2 linked regions of the Methyloterricola oryzae genome follow. The protein of the gene in region 1 interacts with the protein of each later gene in a pairwise test. Links are inferred from orthologs where the notes say so. Each region holds a gene or a part of one and is shown on either strand. Other genes may lie near its edges.

What was found.
Region 2: the proteins of uvrD (region 1) and lpdA interact in binary tests that used the Escherichia coli proteins (3 or more experiments, as listed by UniProt). The link is inferred for Methyloterricola oryzae from one-to-one orthologs.

What each region holds. Positions count from the first base shown.
Region 1 is NZ_JYNS01000023.1:7,239-14,702, reverse strand. What follows is about bases 2,569-5,472. They hold uvrD (DNA helicase II), read left to right. Parts: upstream 2,569-2,894; coding sequence 2,895-5,051; downstream 5,052-5,472. Other genes in these bases: EK23_RS19310 (DUF2845 domain-containing protein), read right to left, coding at 5,441-5,472; EK23_RS19315 (CDGSH iron-sulfur domain-containing protein), read left to right, coding at 5,173-5,412; EK23_RS19325 (YgaP family membrane protein), read right to left, coding at 2,569-2,802. Also shown: EK23_RS19340 (protein-disulfide reductase DsbD), read right to left, coding at 1-1,717; divalent-cation tolerance protein CutA, read right to left, coding at 1,690-2,025; EK23_RS19330 (FxsA family protein), read left to right, coding at 2,068-2,496; more of EK23_RS19325, read right to left, coding at 2,536-2,568; more of EK23_RS19310, read right to left, coding at 5,473-5,710; EK23_RS19305 (hypothetical protein), read left to right, coding at 5,965-6,207; EK23_RS19300 (DUF8692 domain-containing protein), read right to left, coding at 6,226-6,945; EK23_RS19295 (AAA family ATPase), read left to right, coding at 7,153-7,464. UniProt on the Escherichia coli protein: A helicase with DNA-dependent ATPase activity. Unwinds DNA duplexes with 3'-5' polarity. Translocates on single-stranded DNA with 3'-5' polarity. Initiates unwinding more efficiently from a nicked substrate than double-stranded DNA.
Region 2 is NZ_JYNS01000001.1:211,035-218,541, reverse strand. The notes cover bases 1,468-4,414. They hold lpdA (dihydrolipoyl dehydrogenase), read right to left. Parts: upstream 3,685-4,414; coding sequence 2,251-3,684; downstream 1,468-2,250. Other genes in these bases: aceF (dihydrolipoyllysine-residue acetyltransferase), read right to left, coding at 3,916-4,414; EK23_RS23570 (hypothetical protein), read right to left, coding at 3,729-3,869; EK23_RS00905 (sigma-54-dependent transcriptional regulator), read left to right, coding at 1,468-2,190. Also shown: EK23_RS00910 (sensor histidine kinase), read left to right, coding at 1-790; more of EK23_RS00905, read left to right, coding at 787-1,467; more of aceF, read right to left, coding at 4,415-5,208; aceE (pyruvate dehydrogenase (acetyl-transferring), homodimeric type), read right to left, coding at 5,224-7,507. UniProt on the Escherichia coli protein: Lipoamide dehydrogenase is a component of the glycine cleavage system as well as of the alpha-ketoacid dehydrogenase complexes.

The sequences.
Region 1 (7,464 bases):
CGAGGGCGTGCATGTAGATGGCGGACACGATCAACAACAGGGCCCACAGCAGCATGCTGAGGGCTGTCGGAAGGATGCGCTCGAGCAGCCCCACGGCCACCGCTAGCATGCCCACGCCAAAGACGGACTTGACCGCTTCCATCCAGACTCCGGCCTTGGGCAGCAACTTGCCGGCCGACGCGCCGATGATCAGGAGCGGCACGCCCATGCCCAGGCCCAGGGCGAATAGAGCCAGACCACCCAGCACGGCATCGCCAGTCTGGCCGATATAGATCAGCGCCCCGGCCAGGGGTGCCGCCATGCAAGGGCCCACCAGCAGAGCCGACAATGCGCCCATGACGGCGGCCCCCAGCAAGGTTCCGCCTTTCTGCTTGCGGCTGAGTAAGGCCACCCGTTCCTGAATGAACAGCGGCACCTGCAGTTCGAACAGGCCGAACATGGACAGAGCCAGGACCACGAACAGCGCGCTGAACGATCCGATCACGGCCGGCGCCTGCATGATCGCCTGCAAGTTGCTGCCGAACAGGCCGGCGAGCACGCCGAATACGGTGTAAGCCGCTGCCGCGGCCAGCACATAGCTGAGGGACAGCATGAAGGCGCGGCCGGTGCTGACGGCATGCCCTTGCCCGACAATGATGCCGGACAGGATCGGTATCATCGGGAAGATACAGGGACTAAAGGCCATCAACAGGCCGAAGCCGAGGAAACTCGCCACCACCAGCCAGGTGGAATCGGTCTTGAGTGAGGCCGCGATGCGATCCTGTTCGGGAGCGGCGAGTTCCTCTTTGGGTCCGCTAGCTTGCGTTGAAGCCCCGGTGGTCCCGCCAGGCGGAATCTCCAGTGACACGGTTTTATTCACGGGCGGATAGCACACACCCTTTTCGGCACAGCCTTGATAGCGGGCATTCAGCTCTATGGTGGTCGCCGTGCTGTCGGCCCTGCGCAAGGGCAAGTCGAAGGCGAGTTCGCCGTAAAACACTTCGACCGGCCCGTCCTCTTCCTGCTTCATGGTTCCCTTGGGCAGGCTCGGTTCATCCAAGGTCACAGCCTTGTTGCCTGCCAGGGAAAAACGGAAGCGATCCCGATACAAATAGTAGCCTTTCGCGATCTGCCAGCTGACCCGAAGGGTCCTCTCGTCCTTGACCTCCGCCAGGAACTGGAAGGCCTGGTCAGCCGACAGCAGATCGTCCGGCTGGAGCCCGCCACCGGCCTTGCGGGCCGGCTGGATCAACTTATATAAGGCATTTCCAGAGCCCGTGTCCGCCGGCGCAGCGCCTTGCGGCAGATCGACCGTCACCCGTTGTTTAAAGGGCGGATAGCAGATGCCTGCATCGGCGCAACCCTGCCAGCGCACCTCCAGTTCCAGTTGGCGGACTGACGGGTCTTCACGAGTCAAAGGCACCGGAATCGCCAGATGCCCGCGGTAGATTTCCATCTCCCCGAAAAACTCGTCATGCTTCTTCTCGGTGGGGGGGAAGATGGGATCGCCCAGGCTGATGCCGGGCGTTTTTGGGGTAAACTTGAACTTGTTGCGGTAGAGGTAATAGCCCTGAACAATGTCCCAGGTCAGCAGCAAACGCCCCTCCGCGTCGATGCGCGCGGCGAAGGGGTAGGCCTGCTCCTGCGGCAACACGTCCTTTTCATCCAGCGCGTAGGCCTGGCCGGACAAGGCGGCCAGCAGAAACAGGATCAGGGAGAAGGCGTGTCGTGCAGCCATTGGCTTATCCATTGCAGGTAATCGGGTAGGGCGCGTTCGACCGGAATGACGACGATCTCCGGCAGTTCATACGGGTGTTGCTCGCGCAGGCGGGTTTCCAGTCGGGTGTAGAGGGCTTTCTCGGTCTTGATCAACAACAGCGCTTCCTGCGAACTTTCGATCGCCCCTTGCCAGGGGTAGATGGAAGTCAGGCCAGGCAGTACGTTAACGCAGGCAGCGAGCCGTTCTTGCACCAGCAGGCGGGCCAGATTGGTGGCCGTATCACCGACTGGACAGGTAGACAGGACTAGACAATATTCCGGGCTCATGGCAAAAGTCTCGGCTTGCATTGTAAACACAGCGAGGTTCGAATGAACATAGCGCAAGGGCTGCTCATCGCCCTGCTTGCCCTGCCCATCCTGGAGATTTACCTGTTGATCAAGGTGGCGGGCACGCTGGGCTTTCTGCCCACCCTATTGCTGCTGCTCGCGGCGGCATCAACGGGCGGATATCTGCTCAGGACTCAAAGCTGGGCAGCCTGGCAAAAGGTGCAGGCCTGTCTGGCGCGGGGTGAATTGCCAGCCGCGGAACTGATGGACGGCATGCTGATCATGGCCGGTGCCGTTCTTTTGCTGGTGCCCGGATTTCTCTCGGACCTGATGGCCCTCATCTGCCTAATTCCGTCCACGCGCAAAACCCTCGCCGCCTATCTGGTCAAACACCGCTACGGCGTGGACCCACAGCAGGCTGGAGGCCAGACGACCAATGTCATAGAAGGGGAATACAGACGCGAGGATTGATGCGTTGGGGCAGGCCCGAAAACCTGCCCCGGAATCCGTTTAGTGCTGTTCTCCCTCGCCATGAGGGACACTTGGAGCAGGTACAGGATCGTTGGGATCGACGGTGCTCTTGCCCATCCCGGAATACGCGGGGCACCAGCGCATGAATCCGGTGGCCACCAGGACGCCACCCACGATCAACAAGAGCACATTGCCCATCACTACCGACAGCAGAATCAGCGCGGCGCCGGCTCCATAGCGAATCTTCTGGTCTTTCAGGCCGACGTTGATCTCTTTCTTGGTCATCTTCTTGAAATCAAAATTCATCGCACAATCCTCCTCTTTTATGTATTGGGACAGCTTTTCGATTGTGCAGGCTGAAATGAAATAGCGCAAGACGATTCCGGTAAAATGGACCCATGGATATTACCCCCATCATTGAGCCGCTGAACGACGCGCAGCGCATGGCGGTCACCGCGCCGCCCACCGCCATGCTGGTACTGGCGGGCGCCGGCAGCGGCAAGACGCGGGTGCTGGTGCACCGCATCGCCTGGCTGATGCAAGTCGAGGCAGTCTCACCCAACAGCATTCTGTCGGTTACCTTCACCAACAAGGCCGCCCGGGAAATGCGCGGACGCATCGAAACCCTGCTGAATTTCCCGGCCGGCGGCATGTGGATGGGCACTTTCCACGGGCTGGCGCATAGGCTGCTGCGCCGGCACGCCCGGGAAGCCGGCTTGCCCGAGACCTTCCAGATACTCGACTCGGACGACCAGTACCGGCTGATCCGCCGCATCCTGAAGAATCTGGAACTGGACGAGGCGCGCTGGCCGCCCCGTCAGATCCAGTGGTACATCAATGCGCAGAAGGACGAAGGCCTGCGCGCGCGCCACCTGGCGGAAAGCTACGATCCGTTCGAACGGCAGTTGCAGCGCGTCTACCGCGTGTACGAGGAACAGTGCGATCGCACCGGCCTGGTGGATTTCGCCGAACTGCTGCTGCGCGCCCATGAATTCCTGCGGGATAACGCGGAGCCCCTGGCCCATTACCAGAGGCGCTTCCGTCATGTACTGGTGGACGAGTTCCAGGACACCAACAGCATCCAGTATGCCTGGCTCAACCTGCTGACCCGGGACCGGAACAACCTTTTCGTGGTGGGCGATGATGACCAGTCCATCTATGGCTGGCGCGGCGCGCGCATCGAGAACCTGTACCGCTTTCAGCAGGATTACCCGGCCCACCAGCTGGTGCGGCTGGAACAGAACTACCGCTCAACCGGCAACATACTGGGCGCGGCCAACGCCCTGATCGCCCGCAATGAGGGCCGCCTAGGCAAGAACCTCTGGACCGACGGTGGCGGCGGCGAGCCCATCCGGCTGTATGCGGCCTTCAACGAACAGGATGAGGCCTATTTTGTGGTGGACCGCATCCGCCAGTGGGCGCAGGAGGGTCACCGGCGATCCGAAGCGGCGATTCTCTACCGTTCCAACGCCCAGTCGCGCCAGTTCGAGGAAAAGCTCATGGCGCTGGGCATTCCTTACCGGGTTTACGGCGGTCTGCGTTTTTTCGAGCGCGCCGAGATCAAGGACGCGCTGGCCTATCTGAGGCTGCTATCCAATCGGGACGACGACCCTTCCTTCGAGCGCATCATCAACACCCCCACCCGCGGCATCGGTGCACGCACGCTGGATGCGGTGCGTGAACTGGCGCGGGATCAGGCCTGCTCGCTGTGGCAGGCGGCGCAACTGCTCAGCCAGGGCGGATCCCTGCCGGCGCGCGCGCGCGGATTGCTCGCCGGTTTTCTCGCGCTCGCGGATGAGTTGGCTCGGCAGGCCCGGGAGCGGCCCTTGTTCGAGCAGGTGCATCAGGTCATTCAGCATTCAGGCCTCATCGATTACTACCGCAAGGAAAAGAGCGAGCAGGCCGAGACTCGGGTGGAAAACCTGGAAGAACTGGTCAATGCCGCCCGCCAGTTCGAAAACGAGGCGGAAGCGGACGAGGGCCTGAGCCGCCTCGACCAGTTCCTGGCCCACGCGGCGCTGGAAGCGGGTGAAAGCCAGGGCGATCCCTTCGAGGACTGCGTGCAGCTCATGAGCCTGCACTCCGCCAAAGGTTTGGAGTTCGATCTGGTGTTCATGGTGGGCCTTGAGGAAGGCTTATTTCCCAGCATGCAATCGCTGGAGGAAACCGGACGCCTGGAAGAGGAGCGGCGGCTCTGTTACGTGGGCATCACCCGCGCGCGCCGCCAGTTGTACATGACCCACGCGGAATCGCGCCGGCTCTACGGCAAGGAATCCTATCCCAGACCTTCGCGCTTCTTGCGCGAAATCCCCCCGGAACACGTTCAGGAGATACGCATGCGCGGCAACGTCAGCCGCCCCGTCGTCGCGGTGCCGCAGGCTGAGGGCGGTGCGGGTGGCTTCAAGCTGGGGCAGCGCGTCAGCCACGCCAAATTCGGCGAGGGTGTGATTCTGCAGGCAGAAGGCGACGGGGCCCAGGCCCGGGTGCAGGTCAATTTCGCCGACGCCGGGACCAAGTGGTTGATGCTGGCTTACGCCAACCTGCAGGCGATCTGAAACGCGCTTTTGTCGCCGCCAAACAGGGGCCTTGGCTCGTTGTAGCTGCGAGCCGACACTTTCGCTACACTGCGTGCGTCCGGCACTGGGCCGGTCTTATCAGATTCTGGAGGAAACGCGAATGAGCGAACCCGTTGTTGCGAAGAAAGGCCCTTACGGAATCGATCTGGAGCCTGGGAAATACTGGTGGTGCGCCTGCGGTCGTTCAGCCAACCAGCCTTTCTGCGACGGCTCCCACAAGGGAAGCCCGTTTTCCCCCGTTCCCTACGAGGTGACGGAAGCCAGGAAAGTCTGGTTCTGCGGCTGCAAACACACCAAGGATCAGCCCGTCTGCGACGGAACCCACGCCACACTCGAATAAACCCGCCTTGGAGCCGGGTTTCGCCGCTTCATTGAACCCGGCTCCAGCGCGCGGCCACCAGCTTGCCTCCCTCTACGGTCAGGTAATAGGTTTCCCGTTCCAGTTTGTATGTCCAGGTCTCGCGCTTGACCCAGTCGCTGCCGATCTGGCGTACGGCATCTTCCGACACGTGCAGCGGCTGCCCTAGATGCTCGAGGACTTTGCTCACCGGGTCCCCCTCGGAAATGATCTCGCCATCGGGCGCCCGGAAGCCACTGAGAAAAACGAAGAGAGCCGACACCATCAAAATCCGCCACATACCCAACCCCCGCTAAAAGTTCGTTTTAGAACCGCATGTGAGTTTAACCCGGTCGCCAACACGCCGCATTTTACCCATTCGTAACAAAGCACCGGCTGAAGCGCGCTGATTGCTGTCTTTGCGACAGTTGATTTTCCTGCCGGGTTCGCTGACACCCAATTATTTTCAATGCCTTGGACAGGATATTCGAAAACTGGTTTACATCTTGCAAACGACCCGGAAGACCGTTTTCAACTTGTCGGGAGTTTTTACAGATGTCGGTAGAACCTGGTTTTTTCGTGGACTGGAATGGCAACGCGCGCCGTACGGAGGACGCGGGCGGTGATTTTCGCGTCGAAGTAGACATGGTGGCACGCTATGTCGCCCTTTACTCCAAAGGCGGCTCCCTGATGCACGAAGCCACTTATTACAAGACGCTGGAAGCTATGGAGAAAAAGGGCATCAAGGCACCCCTTGTGGATGGATCGACGCCCTGGGGCATGAAAAACGAGTGGTGAGCCGCCCGACCCAAGTCCTCAATCGGCAGTTACCCCGCTCCCGAACTCGATGCGGACGCCCAACAAGGCCAAATAGCGCAGGAGCGTATGAATGAAGATGACGACTCCGGCCATCTCCAGTAACTCCTCGAGGGTACTGGCAATCACATAGCCGGGATTCTGTTCGGGCCTCTCCAATTCTTCGGCCAAGGCTCCGCCGATCATCTCCATACCAATGGCACCCGACAAATAGACAGTTCCGGCCAAAACCATGGGGACACTGATGTTCCTTGGCAACCGGGCAAGAAAGCGCAAGCAGAATATGCCGAATAGCAACACCACGGTGCCATAAGGGATGATCCAGGCGTAGTAAAAGGCGCCAGTGGTATTCAGCGCACTCCGCACCGGCTTTGCCAAACGCTCATGCAGCTCAAAAAGCTCGTCGGTTGCCAGGAAGAGGAACACCAACGCGAGAAAGGCCCAGAAAGCTAGGTGGCCGATGCGACCAAGCTTGGCCTCGGCGAAAGCCGTAATCGCCAGAAGACCCGCTGAAAGTGCCAGTGCAAGGCCCGAGTAGACGGAAGGTACATTGAATTCCTCGTCCAGATCGAACAGTGGAATCAGACCGTGCCAATAGGAATGGCCAAAGGCGAGCGCCGATATCTTACCGGCGATGTGCATCAATCCGAGAAAACACACGATGGCTGCGAGAAGCTTTGCTGCGTGTGTGGGGGAAATTTCAATACAAACCGGTGTCATCGACTCTGCGAAGCAGCTTCTAATCAGGATTGCTGCAGGACTTAACTTCAGGCCCGCGATTACATTGCGGAATTCATCCTGAAGGGAAAGAATAGCGCATCGACATCCGAATAGACACTCTTGGCGCTGACGGCCTCAAAGCATCAGGAACCTTGGTCTCCAGACAGGTTCTATACTGTCTCTGAAAATGTCGCTGGACCCGCCGCGATGCCTGTTCTCCTCGACTCCCTCCTGAAAACCGCCGGTACCGTCATTCTGGGCAAGGACCACCAGATCCGGCTTGCGGTCTGCTGTCTTCTGGCCAGAGGACACCTGCTCATCGAGGATGTTCCCGGGGTCGGCAAGACTGTGCTGTCCCACACCCTCGCCAACCTGCTCGGCCTCAAGTACCAGCGCATCCAGTTCACCAGCGATCTGCTGCCCGCCGATATCGTCGGTTCCTCGATCTACGATGGTCGCAACCATAGTTTTCGCTTCCAGCCCGGCCCCATCTTTCACCAGATGATCCTGGCGGACGAG
Region 2 (7,507 bases), on another replicon or contig:
CAACCTGATGGTCCGCAACCTGGGTGAGTTGGAGGAAGCCAAGCGCATGTATGCCTTGTCCCTGGAAGCGGAGGTAAGGTCTGCGACCCAGGCCCTGCTGGAACAGCAGCGCAGCCTGGCGCGGGCCGAACGACTGGCGGCCATTGGCGAACTGGCGGCGGCGGTGGCCCATGAACTGCGCAACCCGCTTGCGGGAATCCAGATGAGTTGCCAGAACCTGCGCAACGAAATCCGCGACCCCGATCAGGCGGAGCGGTTGGATCTCATCGGCGCCGAATTGAAGCGCATGGCGCGCCTGCTCAACAACCTGCTTGAGCAGGGCAGGCAGTCGCCTTTGCCAGCCTGCGAATTCAACTTGGCGGAACTGGTGCGGGAACTCCTGGCGCTCACGCGGTATCAGGTGCCGGCGGAGATCATGCTGGAGCAGGATATCCCCGCCGATCTGGAGTGCTATCTGCCGGAGAGCAACCTGCGCCAGATACTCTTGAACCTGGTGCTGAATGCGGCCCAGGCCCTGGTGGGCAACCCAGGCACAATCCGCCTGGTGGCGCAGCGAGAAGAGGATAAAGTGCTCTTGGAAGTGATCGACGATGGGCCTGGGTTCAGCCCAGAAATTCTCGCGAAGGGGATTCGCCTGTTCGGTACCGGCCGGGTGCGTGGCACAGGCCTGGGCTTGGCCATCGTGCAGCGTTTCGTGCGTGAACTGGGCGGGCAGATCCGCCTTTCCAATCAGACGCCTCATGGCGCCTGCGTCAGTATCACCTTGCCGCTTCGGAGCAGTCAGCCATGAGTCACGGTGGCCTGTTGATCATCGAGGATGAAGCCCTGCTCGGGGCGGAAATCAGCCGCCACTATCGCAAGGAGGGCTGGGAGGTGGAATGGGCCGTTAATCTGGCCGAGGCGCGCCGCTGCCTCCTGGAAAGGCAGTTCGATCCGTTGCTGGTGCTCACCGACATGAACCTGCCCGACGGCAATGCGCTGGATCTCATGGAGGAGGTGCGCGGACGCCAGGCTTATGCGGAGTGGATATTTCTCACAGGCTACGGCGGTGTGGCCGATTCGGTGCGGGCCTTGCGCCTGGGCGCCTACGATTTTCTGGAAAAGCCCTGCGATCTGGAAAGGCTGGGGCTGGTGGTGGCCAGCGCCACGCGGAGCGCCAACGCCCAGCGCCGCTTGCTGGATCAGGCTCAGCAGCGTCACCGGCGCTACTCGCCGGAAGCCTATGTGGGGCACAGCGAGGCCGCCCGGCAAGTGCGCGAACTGCTGGGCAAGCTGACCCGGGTGCCATTCAGCGCACTCCTGGTCGGTGGCGAGACGGGGACCGGCAAGGGTTTGGTAACCCGTATCCTTCACTATGCGGGCAGCCGTGCGGCAAACCCGTTGGTGGAACTGAACTGTGCCGCCCTGCCGCGGGAACTGCTGGAGTCCGAATTGTTCGGACATGAGGCGGGCGCCTTCACAGGAGCTACCACGAGGCACCGCGGCCTGATTGAACAGGCGGATGGCGGTACGCTGTTCCTGGACGAGATCGGCGAGTTGCAACTGGATCTTCAGGCCAAGTTGCTCAAGGCCATCGAGGACCGCAAGATTCGCCGCCTGGGTGGGGAGCGGGAAATTTCGGTGGACGTGCAAGTGGTGGCCGCAAGCAACCGCGATCTGGAGGAAATGGCCAGGAACCGCGAGTTCCGGAGTGATCTGTACCACCGCTTGAGCGTGTTCCGGCTCAATCTGCCGCCCCTGCGCGAGTCCAAGGAGGACCTGAGCGAACTGGTGCCGTTATTCGTGGCCGAGTTCAATGCCAAATCGGGGCGCCAGGTGCGGACCATTCCTGACGAGGCATGGAAGCAGCTGCGGGCCCATGACTGGCCGGGTAACGTGCGTGAGCTGCGCAATGTGGTGGAGCGCTGCGTGCTTTTCTCGGAAGGTCCCGAGTTTCCCGCCCAGTGGCTGCAGTTGCCGGGTCAGGCTGGCGCGGCTCCGATGCGAGCCGCCTTGGCTGAGGGGGAAGACGGCTTGTTCATACCCCTGGATGGCAGCATGAACCTGGACGACATGGATTGCTTCATCATCCGCACCGCCCTGGAACGCAGCGGACACAATACCGTGGCCGCGGCACGGGCCTTGGGCACCACGCGCGAGACCCTGCGCTACCGTATTCGCAAATACGGGTTGGACGTGGCGACGCGCTAAAACCCGGTCTACGTGGCGGGCGGCGCTTGTGCAGATGCGCCGCCGTGTTCGCTCGTCGGGTTACTTCTTGATGTAAAGATCCGTGATCGAGCCTTCGATCATCTCCGCCGCAAACGCAAAGGTTTCCGACAGGGTGGGGTGCGGGTGGATGCTAAGGGCGACGTCTTCCACGTCCGCGCCCATTTCCAGGGCCAGTACCGCTTCGGCAATCAGTTCCCCCGCATTGGGGCCGACGATGCCCGCGCCCAGGATACGCTTGCTTTCCTTGTCGACGATCAGCTTGGTCAGGCCCTCGCGGCGGCCGATGCCGATGGCGCGGCCGCTGGCGGCCCAGGGGAAGGTGGCTTTTTCGATTTCGATGCCCTTGGCCTTGGCTTCCGTCTCGGTCAACCCCATCCAGGCCACCTCCGGGTCGGTGTAGGCGACCGAGGGAATGGTCAGGGCCTGGAAGGCGGAGTGCTCGCCGGCGATCACTTCGGCTGCCACCTTGCCCTCATGGGTGGCCTTGTGGGCCAGCATGGGATTGCCGACGATATCACCGATGGCGAAGATGTGGGGCACGTTGCTGCGTTGGCGGTTGTCCACGGGGATGAAGCCGGCTTCGTTCACGGCCAGGCTGGCGGCCTCGGCGTTGATGAGCTTGCCGTTGGGGCGGCGGCCCACCGCCACCAGCACCCGGTCGAAGAGTTCCGGCTCCGGGGCCCCTTCGCCCTCGAAGTGCACCAGCAGGCCTTCCGGCTTGGACTCGACCTTGGACACCTTGGTCTTCAGCATTATCTTCTCGTACTGCTTCTGCACGCGCTGGTGCAGCGGCTTCACCAAATCGGCGTCGCAGCCCGGGATCAACTGATCCATCAGTTCCACCACGCTGATTTTGGAGCCCAGGGCATGGTAGACATTGGCCATTTCCAGGCCGATGATGCCGCCGCCGATGACCAGCAGCTTGCCCGGTATGTCGGCTAGGGCCAGGGCGTCGGTGGAATCCATCAGGCGGGGGTCTTCATAGGGGAAGCCCGGAATCTTCACCGCCTTGGAGCCGGCGGCGACGATGGCGTGGTCGAAGGTGATGGTCTTGGTGCCCTCGGCGGTTTCCACTGTCAGGCTCTTGTCGCTGGCGAAGCGCCCCTCGCCGCTGACCACGGTCACCTTGCGCTGCTTGGCCAGGCCGGCCAGCCCCGTGGTGAGGGTCTTGACCACGCGGTCGCGCCAGTCGCGGATCTTGGCCAGGTCGAATTCCGGCTTGCCGAAGGCGACGCCGTAATGGCTCACTTCTTCCGCTTCATGGATCACCAGAGCCAGGTGCAGCAGGGCTTTCGACGGAATGCAGCCCACGTTCAGGCACACGCCGCCCAGTACCGGATAGCGTTCCACCAGCACCACCTGCTTGCCCAGGTCCGCGGCGCGGAAGGCGGCGGTATAGCCGCCGGGGCCGCCGCCCAGCACGAGGACTTCGGCGTGGAGTGGGGAGGATGCGCTGTCTGGGGTATTGCTCATGAGGCTAACCTTCTGGAAAGAGTAATTTGCTGGGTTTGACCGGTTTACAGGGGCCGCGCCGCGTCGGTTGCCGCGGGTTCCAAATCCTCGAACAGGTCGGCCGGGAACTCGTGCTTGGTTTCCTGTTGATCTTCCCAGGCCAGGTATTCCTCGGCGCTCATGGTCAGGCGTTCGGCGGTGCCCATGGGAGTCCTCCCGTCTGGGGCGGGCGGCGCTAGGCGCGCTCCGCCGTCACAGCAGAACCCGCCGCAAGTCCGTCAGCACCTGCGCCAGGAAGGCGGCGAAGCGCGCGGCCTGGGCGCCGTCGATGACGCGGTGGTCGAAGGACAGGGAGAGCGGCAGCATCAGGCGCGGCTCGAACTGTCCGCCCCGGTACACGGGCTGGGTCTTGGAGCGGGAAACACCCAGGATCGCCACCTCCGGCGCGTTGATGATGGGCGTGAAGCCGGTGGAGCCGATGCCGCCCAGGCTGGAGATGGTGAAGCTGCCGCCCTGCATTTCCTGGGACTTGAGCTTCTTGCCGCGGGCGCGCTCGCTGATTTCAGCCAGTTCCTGCGCCAGTTCGATCACGCCTTTGCGGTCCGCGTCGCGCACGACGGGTACCACCAGGCCGTCTGGCGTGTCCACGGCGACGCCGATGTGGTAGTACTGCTTGAGGACCAGTTCCTCGCCGTTGGCCGCCAGGGAAGCGTTGAAGGTCGGGAAGGCCTTGAGCGCGCCCACCACGGCCTTGATCAGGAAGGGCAGCAGGGTGACGCGTGCGCCTTTCTTCTCGGCTTCCGCCTTCAGGGAAACCCGGAAGGCTTCCAGTTCGGTGATATCGGCTTCCTCGTGCAGGGTCACATGGGGAATCGTCACCCAGTTGCGGTGCAGGTTGGCGGCCGACAGCTTGTTGATGCGCGACAGCGGGCGATGTTCGATGGGGCCGAACTGGGTGAAATCGATTTCCGGCGCTTCCGGCAGGGAAAGACCGATGCCGCCGCCAGCCGGGGCCTGCAAACGGGCCTTGACGTAGTTCTGCACGTCTTCCTTGAGGATGCGGCCCTTGGGACCGGTGCCCTTGATGCGCGCCACCTCGGCGCCCAGTTCGCGGGCGAAGCGGCGCACCGAGGGGCTGGCGTGGGGCTTGCCGCCCACGCTCTCTTCCACGGGCGGAGCGGCCAGGACGGCTGGCGCGGGTTTGGGGGGCGGCGAGGGCGGGGCGGGTTCGCTGGCCGCCGGGGCCGCGGGTGCCGGATCCGGCGCGGCGGGCGCTGGAGCGGCTGCCGCCGCGGGCGCGCCTTCCTCCAGGGTCAAAGTCAGGATTGGCGAGCCTTCGTTCACCTTGTCGCCCACCTTGACTGCCATGCTCTTCACCGTGCCCGTGAAGGGGCAGGGAATTTCCATGGCCGCCTTGTCACTCTCCAGGGTGATCAGCGAATCCTCGGCCTTGACCGCATCGCCCGGCGCAACCAGGACCTCGATGATCTGTATGTCCCGGAAATTACCGATATCCGGCACCGTGACGATCTTTTCCTCTGCCATATACGTAAGAGCTCCTCAAACAGTAACCGGGTTGGGTTTTTCCGGGTCGATGCCATAGCGCTCCATCGCTTCCTTGACCTTGGCCACGGGCAGCGTGCCCTCGTCGGCCAGGGCCTTGAGCGCGGTCAGCGCGATGTACTTGCGGTCCACCTCGAAGAAGTTGCGCAGGGCGGAGCGCCGGTCGCTGCGTCCGAAGCCGTCGGTGCCGAGGGTGACGAAAGGCTTGCTCAAGAAGGGCCGGATCTGGTCGGGCACCAGTTTCATGTAGTCGGTGGCCGCCACCACCGGGCCCTTCTCGCCGTCCAGGCACTGCGAGACATAGCTGGTTTTCGCGGGCTGATCCGGGTGCAGCAGGTTCCAGCGCTGCTGGTCCAGGCCATCGCGGCGCAGCTCGCTGTAGCTGGTGACGCTCCACACCGTGGCCTTGATGCCGAAATCCGCCTCCAGCAGATCCGCCGCTGCCAGGCTCTCCCTGAGGATGGCGCCGCTGCCCAGCAACTGAACCACAGCCTCCTTGCCCGCATCCTTGAGCTTGTACATGCCGCGCAGGATGCCGGGTACGGAACCCTCGGGCAGGTCCGGGTGGGCGTGGTTCTCGTTCATCACGGTGACGTAGTAGAAGACGTTCTCGCCTTCCTGGTACATGCGGCGCAGGCCGTCCTGCACGATTACCGCCAGTTCGTGGGCGAAGCCCGGGTCATAGGCCACGCAATTGGGGATGAAGGACATGGCCAGATGGCTGTGGCCGTCCTGATGTTGCAGGCCCTCGCCCGCCAGGGTGGTGCGTCCCGCCGTGCCGCCCATGAGGAAGCCGCGCGCCTGCATGTCGCCCGCCGCCCACATCAGGTCGCCCACGCGCTGGAAGCCGAACATGGAATAGTAGATGTAGAACGGGATCATCTGCACGTTGTGGTTGCTGTAGGCCGTGCCCGCAGCGACCCAGGAGGCCATGGCGCCGGCCTCGCAGATGCCTTCCTCGAGGATCTGGCCGGTCTTGTCCTCGCGGTAGTACATGATCTGGTCCGCGTCTTCCGGGGTGTAGAGCTGTCCCACGGAGGAATAGATGGCGTACTGGCGGAACATGCCGTCCATGCCGAAGGTGCGGGCCTCGTCGGCGACGATGGGCACCACGTACTTGCCGATCTTCTTGTCGCGCAGCAGGGTGGTGAGCATGCGCACGAAGGCCATGGTGGTGGACATCTCGCGGTCGCTCTTCTTCAGCAGCGCGTCGAACACGCTCAGATCCGGCACCTGCAGCAGCGGAGCCTCACGGCGGCGGGTGGGCAGATAGCCGCCCAGGGCCTTGCGGCGCTCGTGCAGATAGGTGAGTTCGGGGCTGTCGTCCGCCGGCTTGTAGAAGGGCGCTGCGCTGATCTTCTCGTCCGGAATCGGGATATTGAAGCGGTCGCGGAAGGCCTTCAGGGCCGTCTCGTCCATCTTCTTCTGCTGATGGGTGGTCATCTGGCCTTCGCCGGCCTGGCCCATGCCGTAGCCCTTCACCGTCTTGGCCAGGATTACCGTGGGCTGGCCCTTGTGGTTCACCGCCGCGTGGTAGGCCGCAAAGATCTTGTGGGTGTCGTGGCCGCCGCGGCTCAGGCGGTAGATTTCGTCATTGGACATGTGGGCGACCATCTCCAGCAACTCCGGGTATTTGCCGAAGAAGTGCTCGCGGGTATAGGCGCCGCCCTTGGCCTTGTAGTTCTGGTATTCGCCGTCCACCGCCTCTTCCATGCGCCGGCGCAACAGGCCCTTGGTGTCCTTGGCGAGCAGGGCGTCCCACTGCGAACCCCAGATTACCTTGATCACGTTCCAGCCGGCGCCGCGGAAGGTGCCCTCCAGTTCCTGGATGATCTTGCCGTCGCCACGCACCGGGCCGTCCAGGCGCTGCAGGTTGCAGTTGACCACGAAGATCAGGTCTTCCAGTTTCTCGCGTCCGGCCAAACCGATCGCGCCCATGGATTCCGGCTCGTCCATCTCGCCATCGCCCATGTAGGCCCAGATCTTGCGGCCGGCGGTATCCAGAATGCCGCGGTCCTGCAGGTATTTCATGAACCGCGCCTGATAGATGGCCATCAGCGGGCCCAGCCCCATGGATACCGTGGGGAACTGCCAGAAGTCGGGCATCAGCCAGGGGTGCGGGTAGGAGGAAAGTCCGTCGCCGCCCACTTCCTGGCGGAAGCGCGCCAGATGTTCCTCGGTCAAGCGGCCTTCCAGGAAGGCGCGGGCGTAGATGCCGGGGGATGAGTGACCCTGGAAGAACACCAGATCGCCGCCATGATCCTTGCTGGGGGCGTGGAAG